DNA from 3 places in the Streptomyces sp. NPDC090088 genome. Region 2 is predicted to be linked to each of the others. Evidence: riboswitches for the same ligand, from Rfam matches in the RefSeq annotation. Region 2 holds a riboswitch; each other region holds the start of a gene.

Region 1 (3,244 bases), on a different contig from region 2:
CTCGGCCCCCGTGAGATGCAGACCGACCGACACGATGCCGGTGGCCATCACGGCGGCCCCGGCCGCCGGCGGGCGCTGCGCCCACCAGGCGCGGAAGGGAGAATTGCCGGACATGTCGCCGATGCTAAGGAGCATCACCCGTGGCGTGGCCGGGGCACGCGCGCGGGGAGCGCGAAAACCGCGCGGGCGCGGGACAGAGGAACGGGCGCGGGGCGTCCGGGGGTGGTGGGGTGCGGGCGGGTGTGGAGGAGTGGTCGGGGGCGCCCGAGACCAGGCGATGTGCGCCCCCGCCCCGGCCCGGCGACATGTGCCCCCGCTCCCGGCCCCCTGCCTCCGTCACCTCAAGCCGGTCGCACCACGCTGTGGATGATCGACTCGCCGCCGTAGTAGATCGACTCCTCCCGGACGTACGCGCCGGGCTTCGGGGCGTGGATCATCATGCCGTTGCCGATGTAGATGCCGACGTGGCTGACGTCGTCGTAGAAGAAGACCAGGTCGCCGGGCCGGGCGTCGGCGAGGGAGACGGTGGTGCCGGCGTTCACCTGGTCGTAGGTGGTGCGGGGCAGGGAGACGCCCGCGGCCTTCCAGGCGGCCTGCGAGAGCCCGGAGCAGTCGTAGGAGCCGGGGCCGGTCGCTCCCCAGACGTACGGCTTGCCGATCTGCGCGCGGGCGAAGGCGATGGCCTTGTCGGCCTTCGTGGCGTAGGAGGAGTCGGAGGACGAGGAGCCGCTGGAGGACGATGTCGACGAGGAGGACGACGAGGTGTCCTGCTCGGCCGCGGCAGCGGCGGCCGCCTGCTGCTTCGCGAGTTCCGCGGCCTTGCGCGCCGCCGCCTCCTGCTTCTGCTTCTCGATCTGGGCCAGCCGCGCCTTCTCCTGCGCCGTCAGCTTGGAGAGCAGCTCCCGCGCGGAGGCCAGTTTCGTCTGGACGGTGGTCTTGGCGGTCTTGAGGTCGTCCTGCGTCTCGGTGAGCGTCTCGAGGCTCTTGGCGGCTTCCTGCCGCTTCTTCATGGTCGCGGACTGCTGGGTGGCGTAGTCGTCGACCGCGTCCTTCTGGCGCGAGGTCAGCCGGCTCATCAGCTGCGTCTGGTCGAAGTAGTCCTGCGGACTGTCCGCGAGCAGGAAGGTCGCCGTGTCGGGGGCGCTGGCGCCGGTCCGGTACTGGGCCGCGGCGAACGACCCCAGCTCCTCACGCGCCTTGTTCAGCCGGTCCGTGCGCCGGGCGACGTCGTCGAGCAGGGTGTCGACCTGCTTGCGCTGCGTGCCGGTCTTCTCCTTGGCCGCGTTGTACTTCTCGGTCGCCGACTCGGCCTGCCGGTAGAGGTCGTCGACCTTCTTCTCCACCTCCTCCATGCTCGGCTTGCCGTCCGCGGAGGGCGCGGCGTTGGCCGTCTGCGAGAGCAGGGCGACGGAGGTGAGGGCGGCGGTGGCCAGGGCGGGGGTGCGTATGCCTGCTACGCGCGTTCCCGAGGGGCGGGACTTGCGGTGCGACGCCAACGGAGGCGACTCCTTCCATGTTCCGCCTACCGAGTTAGCTGTCGGGTTCGGGCGGGTGGTTCGGAAGGGTTGCCCTACGGTCCCTCCCCGGGAGGGGAGTCGGGACCGATTCACCCCAAGGTCGGTGTGGGTCCCCGGCTCCGGACGCGCGAGGGCGTCCCGGACTCGGCGGAGGCCGTACGGCCCGGCGACGTTCGCCGGTGGGTGTCGTACGGCCTGACCGGCACGCTAGCCAACTCGTGTGGCCCGTGTGAAGGTTGATGTGCGATATGCCCGATACATTTTCGTGACCTTGGCGTTCGGGCGAGTTCGACCAGGGCGGTTCGGGGCGTTGTGGGTCATTTGCCGGGTGTTCGGTGTGGTGGCTTCCGGTCGCTCGTGGCCGCCCTTGGCCGCTCGCGGCCGCTCGTGACGTGCGCCGACCGGCCGTGACGGAGGGAAATCGTGCGGTCACCCGGGCGAGTTCTCGGGGTGGCGGCCGGTTGTCAGTGGGGCGGCCTAGACTCGGAGAGCGATGAGCAGCCTCTTTGACGACAGCTTCCTGGCGAGCCTCCAGCCCCCGCGCGGCCACGAGGAGGAACCCCCGCCGCCGCCCGAGGACGAGCACGTACCGGAGCCGATTCCGGACGACCTGTTCGGCGGGAAGTTCGACGCGCCCCCGGACCGGGACGCCCACTACCGCGACGGCGCCCCCCGCCCCGCCCTGGACGCGGCGGCGCTCCTGGACGGGCTGAACGACAACCAGCGGGCGGCGGTCGTGCACGCCGGCTCCCCGCTGCTCATCGTGGCCGGCGCCGGTTCCGGCAAGACGCGCGTGCTCACCCACCGCATCGCCCACCTCCTCGGCGAGCGCCATGTCCACCCGGGCCAGATCCTCGCGATCACCTTCACCAACAAGGCCGCGGGCGAGATGAAGGAGCGCGTCGAGCAGCTCGTCGGCCCGCGCGCGAACGCGATGTGGGTGATGACCTTCCACAGCGCGTGCGTGCGGATCCTGCGCAGGGAGAGCAAGAAGCTCGGCTTCACCTCCTCCTTCTCGATCTACGACGCGGCCGACTCCAAGCGGCTGATGGCCCTGGTCTGCCGCGACCTGGACCTCGACCCCAAGCGCTACCCGCCGAAGTCGTTCAGCGCCCAGGTCAGCAACCTGAAGAACGAGCTGGTCGACGAGGAGGACTTCGCCGCCCGCGCGAGCGACGGCTTCGAGAAGACCCTCGCCCAGGCCTACGCCCTCTACCAGTCGCGGCTGCGCGAGGCGAACGCCCTCGACTTCGACGACCTGATCATGACCACGGTCAACCTGCTGCGCGCCTTCCCGGACGTCGCCGAGCACTACCGCCGCCGCTTCCGGCACGTCCTGGTCGACGAGTACCAGGACACCAACCACGCCCAGTACACGCTCGTGCGCGAGCTGGTCGGCACCGGCGCGCCCGAGGAGACCACCCCGCCCGCCGAGCACGACCTGCCCCCGGCGGAGCTCTGCGTCGTCGGCGACGCCGACCAGTCGATCTACGCCTTCCGGGGCGCGACGATCCGCAACATCCTCCAGTTCGAGGAGGACTACCCGAACGCGACGACGATCCTCCTGGAGCAGAACTACCGCTCCACGCAGACGATCCTCTCCGCCGCCAACGCGGTCATCGAGCGCAACGAGTCCCGCCGCCCCAAGAACCTGTGGACCAACGCGGGCGCGGGCGCGCAGATCACCGGCTACGTCGCCGACACCGAGCACGACGAGGCGCAGTTCG
Region 2 (3,244 bases):
CCGCACCGGTCACCGCTGTCGCTCGAAAGGTTTCCGCATGCTCTCCGGGAACGGTCGTCACCGTCGCCCCCGTCAGGCTCCGGCCCTGCTCGTCGCGGCCGGAGTGACCGGCTCCGCCATCGCCCTCCCGCTGCTCGGGGCGGCGAGCGCCAACGCGGCCGACGGCACCACCTGGGACCAGGTGGCCAACTGCGAGAGCGGCGGCTCCTGGAGCATGGACACCGGCAACGGCTACTACGGCGGCCTGCAGATGTCGCAGGACGACTGGGACACGTACGGCGGTACGCAGTACGCCACCACGCCCGACCTGGCGAGCCGTTCGCAGCAGATCGCGGTCGCCGAGAAGATCCTCGCCGACCAGGGCACCAAGCCCTGGCGGACCTGCGCCCTGCTCGCCGGGCTCTCCTCGGACGACGCCTCCGTGAACGTCGACCCGGGCGACGGCGGATCGGATGATTCGTCCGGTTCCTCCGACTCTTCGGACTCGTCCTCCGGGCTGTCGGACTCGTCCTCGTCCTCGGGCTCCGACTCCTCCTCGGACGCCACGGACTCCGGGGACGCCTCCGCCACCCCCTCCCCGAGCGCGAGCGCGAGCGGCGACTCCAAGACGGACACTCCAACCAAGTCCACCAAGACGGACAAGTCGGAATCCTCCAAGTCCGACACCTCGAAGGTCGACGAGAACCCTGTAGTGCCCCAGACCGACGACTCGGACAATTCGTGGCAGACCGGCGGCTCTTGGAGCCTGGTCGACACGGGCACCGCGAGCACCGGCGGCAAGCACCGCGGCGGCTTGGCGGACGAAAGCGCGACAAACGGTCAGAAGACCACCTCCTCCGGGCGTCACGCCTCCCGCGACAGCGGCACCTACACCGTCCGGGACGGCGACACCCTCGCCTCCATCGCCGACTCCCTTGACCTCGACGGCGGATGGCGTGCGCTCTACGCCGCGAACAAGGCGGACATCGGCGCCGACCCGAACGCCATCGCTCCCGGTCAGACCCTGAAACTCAGCAGCTAATCGGGCGAAAAGCGGCGGGAGTTGGCGCCCCGCTTCGAGTCGAATGTCCGGTTTGGTGAAAGTGTGGGATGAGTCTCAGAAGCCCTGATCATCTTTGAAATTCACCTGATGCCCTGTTTACGGTCAAGGCCGCTCGTCACCACGAGCCCCGGCCGTCGCAACGCCGAGTCCTGCCAGCGGCCGTCCGGGAACAGTCGTCGCGTCAAGCGCCGTAGGCAGGAGCGGGGGACCCAAGGTAAGTGCCGGGTCCGGCAGTTGAGCCCTCAGGGGCCTCATGGCCGAAAGGCCGCCGGAACCGGCTCGGGGTGAAGTCGCGCACCGACAGACAGGTGTGCGGCCGGGCAACTCAACCGGCCCGAACCCGACAGCTCACCTCGCAGGCGTCGGTGAGGGGATCGATCCATGCTGTTTTCCGGCAAGGGCAAGCACCGCCGTCCGTCCAAGGCCGTCCGCGCCATCGCCGTCGCCGGGGTCACCGGCGTCGCCGTCGCCGCCCCGCTGATGGCGGCCGGCAGCGCCTCCGCCGCTACCGCCTCCGAGTGGGACACCGTCGCCCAGTGCGAGTCCGGCGGCAACTGGTCCATCAACACCGGCAACGGCTACTACGGCGGCCTGCAGTTCTCCGCCTCGACCTGGGCCGCGTACGGCGGCACCGCCTACGCCGCGCAGGCCAACCAGGCCACCAAGGCGCAGCAGATCACGATCGCCGAGAAGGTCCTCGCCGCGCAGGGCAAGGGCGCCTGGCCGGTCTGCGGCACGGGCCTGTCCAGCGCCACCTACACGGGCGGCAGCACCGGCTCCTCCAACTCGACGAGCACCGGCACCAGCACCCGCTCGACCGACACCCAGGCCGCCTCCCGCTCCGCCGAGCGTCCGGCCGCCAAGAAGACCATCACCACCCCGACCGGCAAGAAGGTCAAGAAGGGCGACGGCGAGTACAAGGTCGTCAAGGGTGACACCCTCAGCTCGATCGCCGAGAAGCACAAGGTCAAGGGCGGCTGGCAGGCGCTGTTCAAGCTGAACAAGGACATCGTCGACGACGCCGACTTCATCTACCCCGGCCAGCAGCTGCACCTGAAGTAGGACACAGGCGGACCGCCCCAAGAAATACGGGGCGCCCAGCTGAACCACAGCCCCTTCACAACCGTGGTCCTCATAGTGGGGACCACGTGAGGGTCACCCCCGTCCCCCACGGGCCCCCGCCTCGGTGCGTTTTCCCCCGTACGCACCGGGGCGGGGTTTCTCTTTGGCCGGTTCTTCTCCCGTTCTTCATCCGGCCCCCCTTTGTTCCGAGGGTGAACAATAGATACCGTCTGTCCTTGTCCACGGGACGGTCGGTCGACGGCCGACGGCCCCGGGGCGGTTAGGCTCTAGTCGCAAGGCTGAGCAAGGGCCGACAAGGCCCGCGTGCGCCCCGCACAACCAGCGTCACATCCCAAGAAGGAGATGCTCGTGCCGTCCATCGACGTCGTCGTAGCCCGGGAAATCCTGGACTCCCGAGGCAACCCCACGGTCGAGGTCGAGGTCGGCCTCGACGACGGCAGCACGGGTCGTGCCGCCGTTCCGTCCGGCGCCTCCACGGGTGCCTTCGAGGCCATCGAGCTCCGTGACGGCGACCCCAACCGCTACCTGGGCAAGGGCGTCGAGAAGGCCGTCCTCGCCGTGATCGAGCAGATCGGCCCGGAGCTCGTCGGCTACGACGCCACCGAGCAGCGCCTCATCGACCAGGCGATGTTCGACCTGGACGCCACCGACAACAAGGGCTCGCTCGGCGCCAACGCCATCCTCGGCGTCTCCCTCGCCGTCGCGCACGCCGCCTCCGAGGCGTCCGACCTGCCGCTGTTCCGCTACCTCGGTGGCCCGAACGCGCACCTGCTGCCCGTCCCGATGATGAACATCCTCAACGGCGGCTCGCACGCGGACTCCAACGTCGACATCCAGGAGTTCATGATCGCCCCGATCGGCGCGGAGTCCTTCTCCGAGGCGCTGCGCTGGGGTGCCGAGGTCTACCACACCCTCAAGAAGGTCCTGAAGTCGAAGGGCCTGGCCACCGGCCTCGGCGACGAGGGCGGCTTCGCCCCGAACCTCGGCTCCAACCGCGACGCCCTCGACCTCATCCTGGAGGCGATCAAGCAGGCCGGGTACGTCCCCGGTGAGCAGATCGCGCTCGCGCTCGACGTCGCCGCCTCCGAGTTCTACAAGGACGGCAAGTACGAGTTCGAG
Region 3 (3,244 bases), on a different contig from region 2:
TGGCCCGGCGAGCCCTATCCGCAGCGCCTGTGGGTCGACCACGTGCGCGGGCTGTACGCCCTGCTCGACCGGATCCGCGCGGCCCACCCGAACGTCGCCATCGAGTCCTGCTCCGGCGGTGGCGGCCGGATCGACCTCGGCATCATGAGCCGTACCGACGAGGTGTGGACCTCCGACAACACCGACCCGCTGGACCGGCTCGCCATCCAGCACGGCTTCAGCCAGATCCACCCCGCGCGGGTGATGTCCGCCTGGGTCACCGACAGCCCGAACCACCAGCTCAACGGCCGGGTCAGCTCGCTGCGTTTCCGGTTCGTCAGCTCCATGGCCGGTGCGCTCGGTGTCGGCGGCGACCTCTCGCAGTGGACCGAGGAGGAGCTCGCCGAGGCCGGCGGCTGGGTGGAGCTCTACAAGGAGATCCGGCCGCTGGTGCAGCGCGGCGACCAGTTCCGGCTGCGGCCGCCGACCGGCGGGCTCAGCGCCGTGCAGTACACCCTCGGCGACGAGACGGTCGTCCTCGCCTGGCTCCAGGCGCAGAGCTACGGCGAGCCGGCGCCGGCGCTGCGGCTGCGGGGGCTCGACCCGACCGCGTCGTACGAATGCCGCGAAACGGGCGAAGTGCACCGGGGTGCCGTGCTGTTGCACCACGGTCTGCGCACCGGCCTGAAGGGCGACCTGGATGCGACGGTTCTCCGACTGCGCCGCATTTGAGTCCTCTGTCCGAATTGGCGCCTTCACTCCCCTTCATTCTAACTCGCTCTGGAATAAAGGGGAGTGATGGGCGAGTGCGTGAGGAGCGTCATATCCGTGACCGTCCGTCGCGCGTCATGTTCACGTAATTCTTGGTTTTCGCTGAGGAATTGATAAACGCGGGCCGGTGGAATTCACGGAGGGTGACCGTGATTTCCCGTAACGGATCAAGCGAAACTCGGACAGAGGGAACCAGTCGCTTGTCCGGGTGCGTCCTGCTCGCTTACGTTCGCCACGCATCCGGACGGAACGCCGAATCCTGCCGCCGTCCGGAGTCCCCACACACTCACCCGTGCCCGGCAGGAGCGGGGGACCCACCAGGTATGACCGCCTGTTCCGGTTCCCGGGACGGCTAGGGGTGTAGCCACGCGTTCACGTGTGGCCGGGCAGCTCCAGCCCGAACCCGACAGCTCACCTCGCAGGCGCCGGAGAGGAAATGCGCCATGCCCGCGAAGGGTAAGCACCGCCGTCCCAAGGCCCAGCGATTCACCCGCTCGATGGCCGTCGCCGGAACCGGCGGCGCCGCGCTGGCGCTGCCGCTCATGGGAGCCGCCGGCGCCCACGCGGCCACCGCGCAGTCCGTTCCCGAAAAGGCCGCGCAGTCGCTGCCGGGGGTCGAGAAGACGGCAATGGAGAAGACGGCGGCCGTGCGGAAGTCCGCCGCCGCGCGTGCCGCGCACCGCACCTACACGGTGGTCCCCGGTGACTATCTCTCGAAGATCGCCCGCGACCAGAACGTCAGCGGCGGCTGGCACCGGCTCTACGCCGACAACCGGCAGGCCGTCGGCGGCAACCCCTCGCTGATCCACCCGGGTCTCAAGCTCACGCTCGACGGCCGCCGCGCCGCGACGACGGACGGCACCACGGACTCCGGCTACCGGTCCGAGGCGCGGTCCTCCGACTCCTCCGACTCCTCGCCGTCCTCTTCGTCCTCTTCGTTCTCGTCGTCGTCCTCCGCGGACGCGTCCGTGACGAGCGCCTCCGGCTTCAGCCTCCCGGTCGTCGGTGCCACCGTCGGCACCGGCTACCACGTGGCCGGCGGCATGTGGTCCAGCGGCTACCACACGGGCGTCGACTTCGTCGTCCCGACCGGTACCCCGGTCAAGGCCGTCGGCGCCGGCACGGTCGTCACGGCCGGCTGGGGCGGCTCCTACGGCAACCAGGTCGTCATCCGGCTCGCCGACGGCTACTACGCGCAGTACGGCCACCTCTCCGCCCTCTCCGTCTCGGTCGGCCAGACCGTGACCGCGGGCCAGCAGGTCGGCCTCTCCGGCGCGACCGGCAACGTGACCGGCCCGCACCTGCACTTCGAGATCCGCACCACCCCCGACTACGGCTCGGACGTGGACCCGGTCGCCTACCTCCGCTCCAAGGGCCTCGCCGTCGGCTGACCCGCCGCCCCGACGCCCCGCCGCCCTGCCGCACACTCCGAAGGCCGGACCCCCGATCCCCGGGTCCGGCCTTCGGCGCGTTGCGTTCTTGTGGCGGGAGTGTTCAGGGCATCGACAACGACGGCGGTACGGCGGCACAGTTACCCCGTGAATGCAAGCGCTTTCTATCGGAAGGAATCCCGCGTATGACCACCACCCGCCGCGCCTTCGGAGCCCTGGCCGCCGGAACTGTCGGAGCCGCCCTCGCGGCCCTCGCTCCCGCCGCGCCCGCGAGCGCCGCGCCCCGGCACCGCCGGCTGCTCGCCCACGACGACTTCCGCCACGGCCTCGGCCAGTGGTTCGTCGAACTGGAACAGGGCGGTTCGGTCACCGCGTCGCACGGGATCCTGGAGGTCGACGTGCCGGCCGGCGCGACCGTCTGGTTCCGGCGCCGGCTCGAAGGGCCGTACGTCCTGGAGTACACCGCGACCCCGGTCTCGGCGGGCGGTCCCGACGACCGGGTGTCGGACCTCAACAACTTCTGGAACGCCACCGACGTCCGCTCCCCGGGCGACCTGTTCGCCACCCCGCGCGGCGGCGCCCTCGCCGAGTACGACTACCTCACGACCTACTACGCAGGCTTCGGCGCCAACTACAACACCACCACCCGGCTGCGCCGTTACGTCGGCGAACCCGGCGTCCGGCCGCTGATCTACGACTACACCGAGCCGCTGCTCGTCGCGAACGAACCGAACCGCGTCCGGATCGTCTCCGACGGCCCGACCGTGCAATGGTGGAACAACGGCCGGCCGGTGTTCGACTACACCGACCCGGAGCCTTACACGGGTGGGCACTTCGCGTTTCGGACCACATGGAGCCACTTCCGTATCAGTGACTTCCGGGTCTGGCGATCAACCCGTCAACGTCCCTGATGGGGGCCTTATTCCAGGCTTGGCAAAGTATTTAAAAGTGTCTTATCTCACCGATCGTCAACCCCTTATTACGGTCGCGTAGGTCACACCTCAAGGGGAATCATGGTCCGACGTGGCAGACGATTCGAAGAGTGACATTGCATCAGTGATCGGGTCGTACGTGGCGGTGGGGGACAGCTTCACCGAGGGCGT

Evidence for each region. A riboswitch is a leader RNA that binds a small molecule or an ion and turns the genes downstream of it on or off. The one in region 2 is predicted to bind cyclic di-AMP.
Region 1: it holds a riboswitch for cyclic di-AMP, as region 2 does, so the genes downstream of both, ACIPSJ_RS10740 (NlpC/P60 family protein) here and ACIPSJ_RS30545 (transglycosylase family protein) in region 2, are expected to answer to the same signal.
Region 3: it holds a riboswitch for cyclic di-AMP, as region 2 does, so the genes downstream of both, ACIPSJ_RS32355 (peptidoglycan DD-metalloendopeptidase family protein) here and ACIPSJ_RS30545 (transglycosylase family protein) in region 2, are expected to answer to the same signal.

Annotation. Positions count from the first base shown of each region.
Region 1 is NZ_JBIVDZ010000002.1:441,085-444,328, forward strand. It holds gene ACIPSJ_RS10735 (tellurite resistance/C4-dicarboxylate transporter family protein) at 1-114, opposite strand, end outside; gene ACIPSJ_RS10740 (NlpC/P60 family protein) at 342-1,496, opposite strand; cyclic di-AMP (ydaO/yuaA leader) riboswitch at 1,505-1,677, opposite strand; gene pcrA (DNA helicase PcrA) at 2,011-3,244, shown strand, end outside.
Region 2 is NZ_JBIVDZ010000006.1:598,037-601,280, forward strand. It holds gene ACIPSJ_RS30540 (transglycosylase family protein) at 38-1,021, shown strand; cyclic di-AMP (ydaO/yuaA leader) riboswitch at 1,219-1,419, shown strand; gene ACIPSJ_RS30545 (transglycosylase family protein) at 1,424-2,104, shown strand; gene eno (phosphopyruvate hydratase) at 2,468-3,244, shown strand, end outside.
Region 3 is NZ_JBIVDZ010000007.1:302,455-305,698, forward strand. It holds gene ACIPSJ_RS32350 (alpha-galactosidase) at 1-711, shown strand, start outside; cyclic di-AMP (ydaO/yuaA leader) riboswitch at 1,028-1,188, shown strand; gene ACIPSJ_RS32355 (peptidoglycan DD-metalloendopeptidase family protein) at 1,194-2,141, shown strand; gene ACIPSJ_RS32360 (DUF6250 domain-containing protein) at 2,327-3,052, shown strand; gene ACIPSJ_RS32365 (SGNH/GDSL hydrolase family protein) at 3,198-3,244, shown strand, end outside.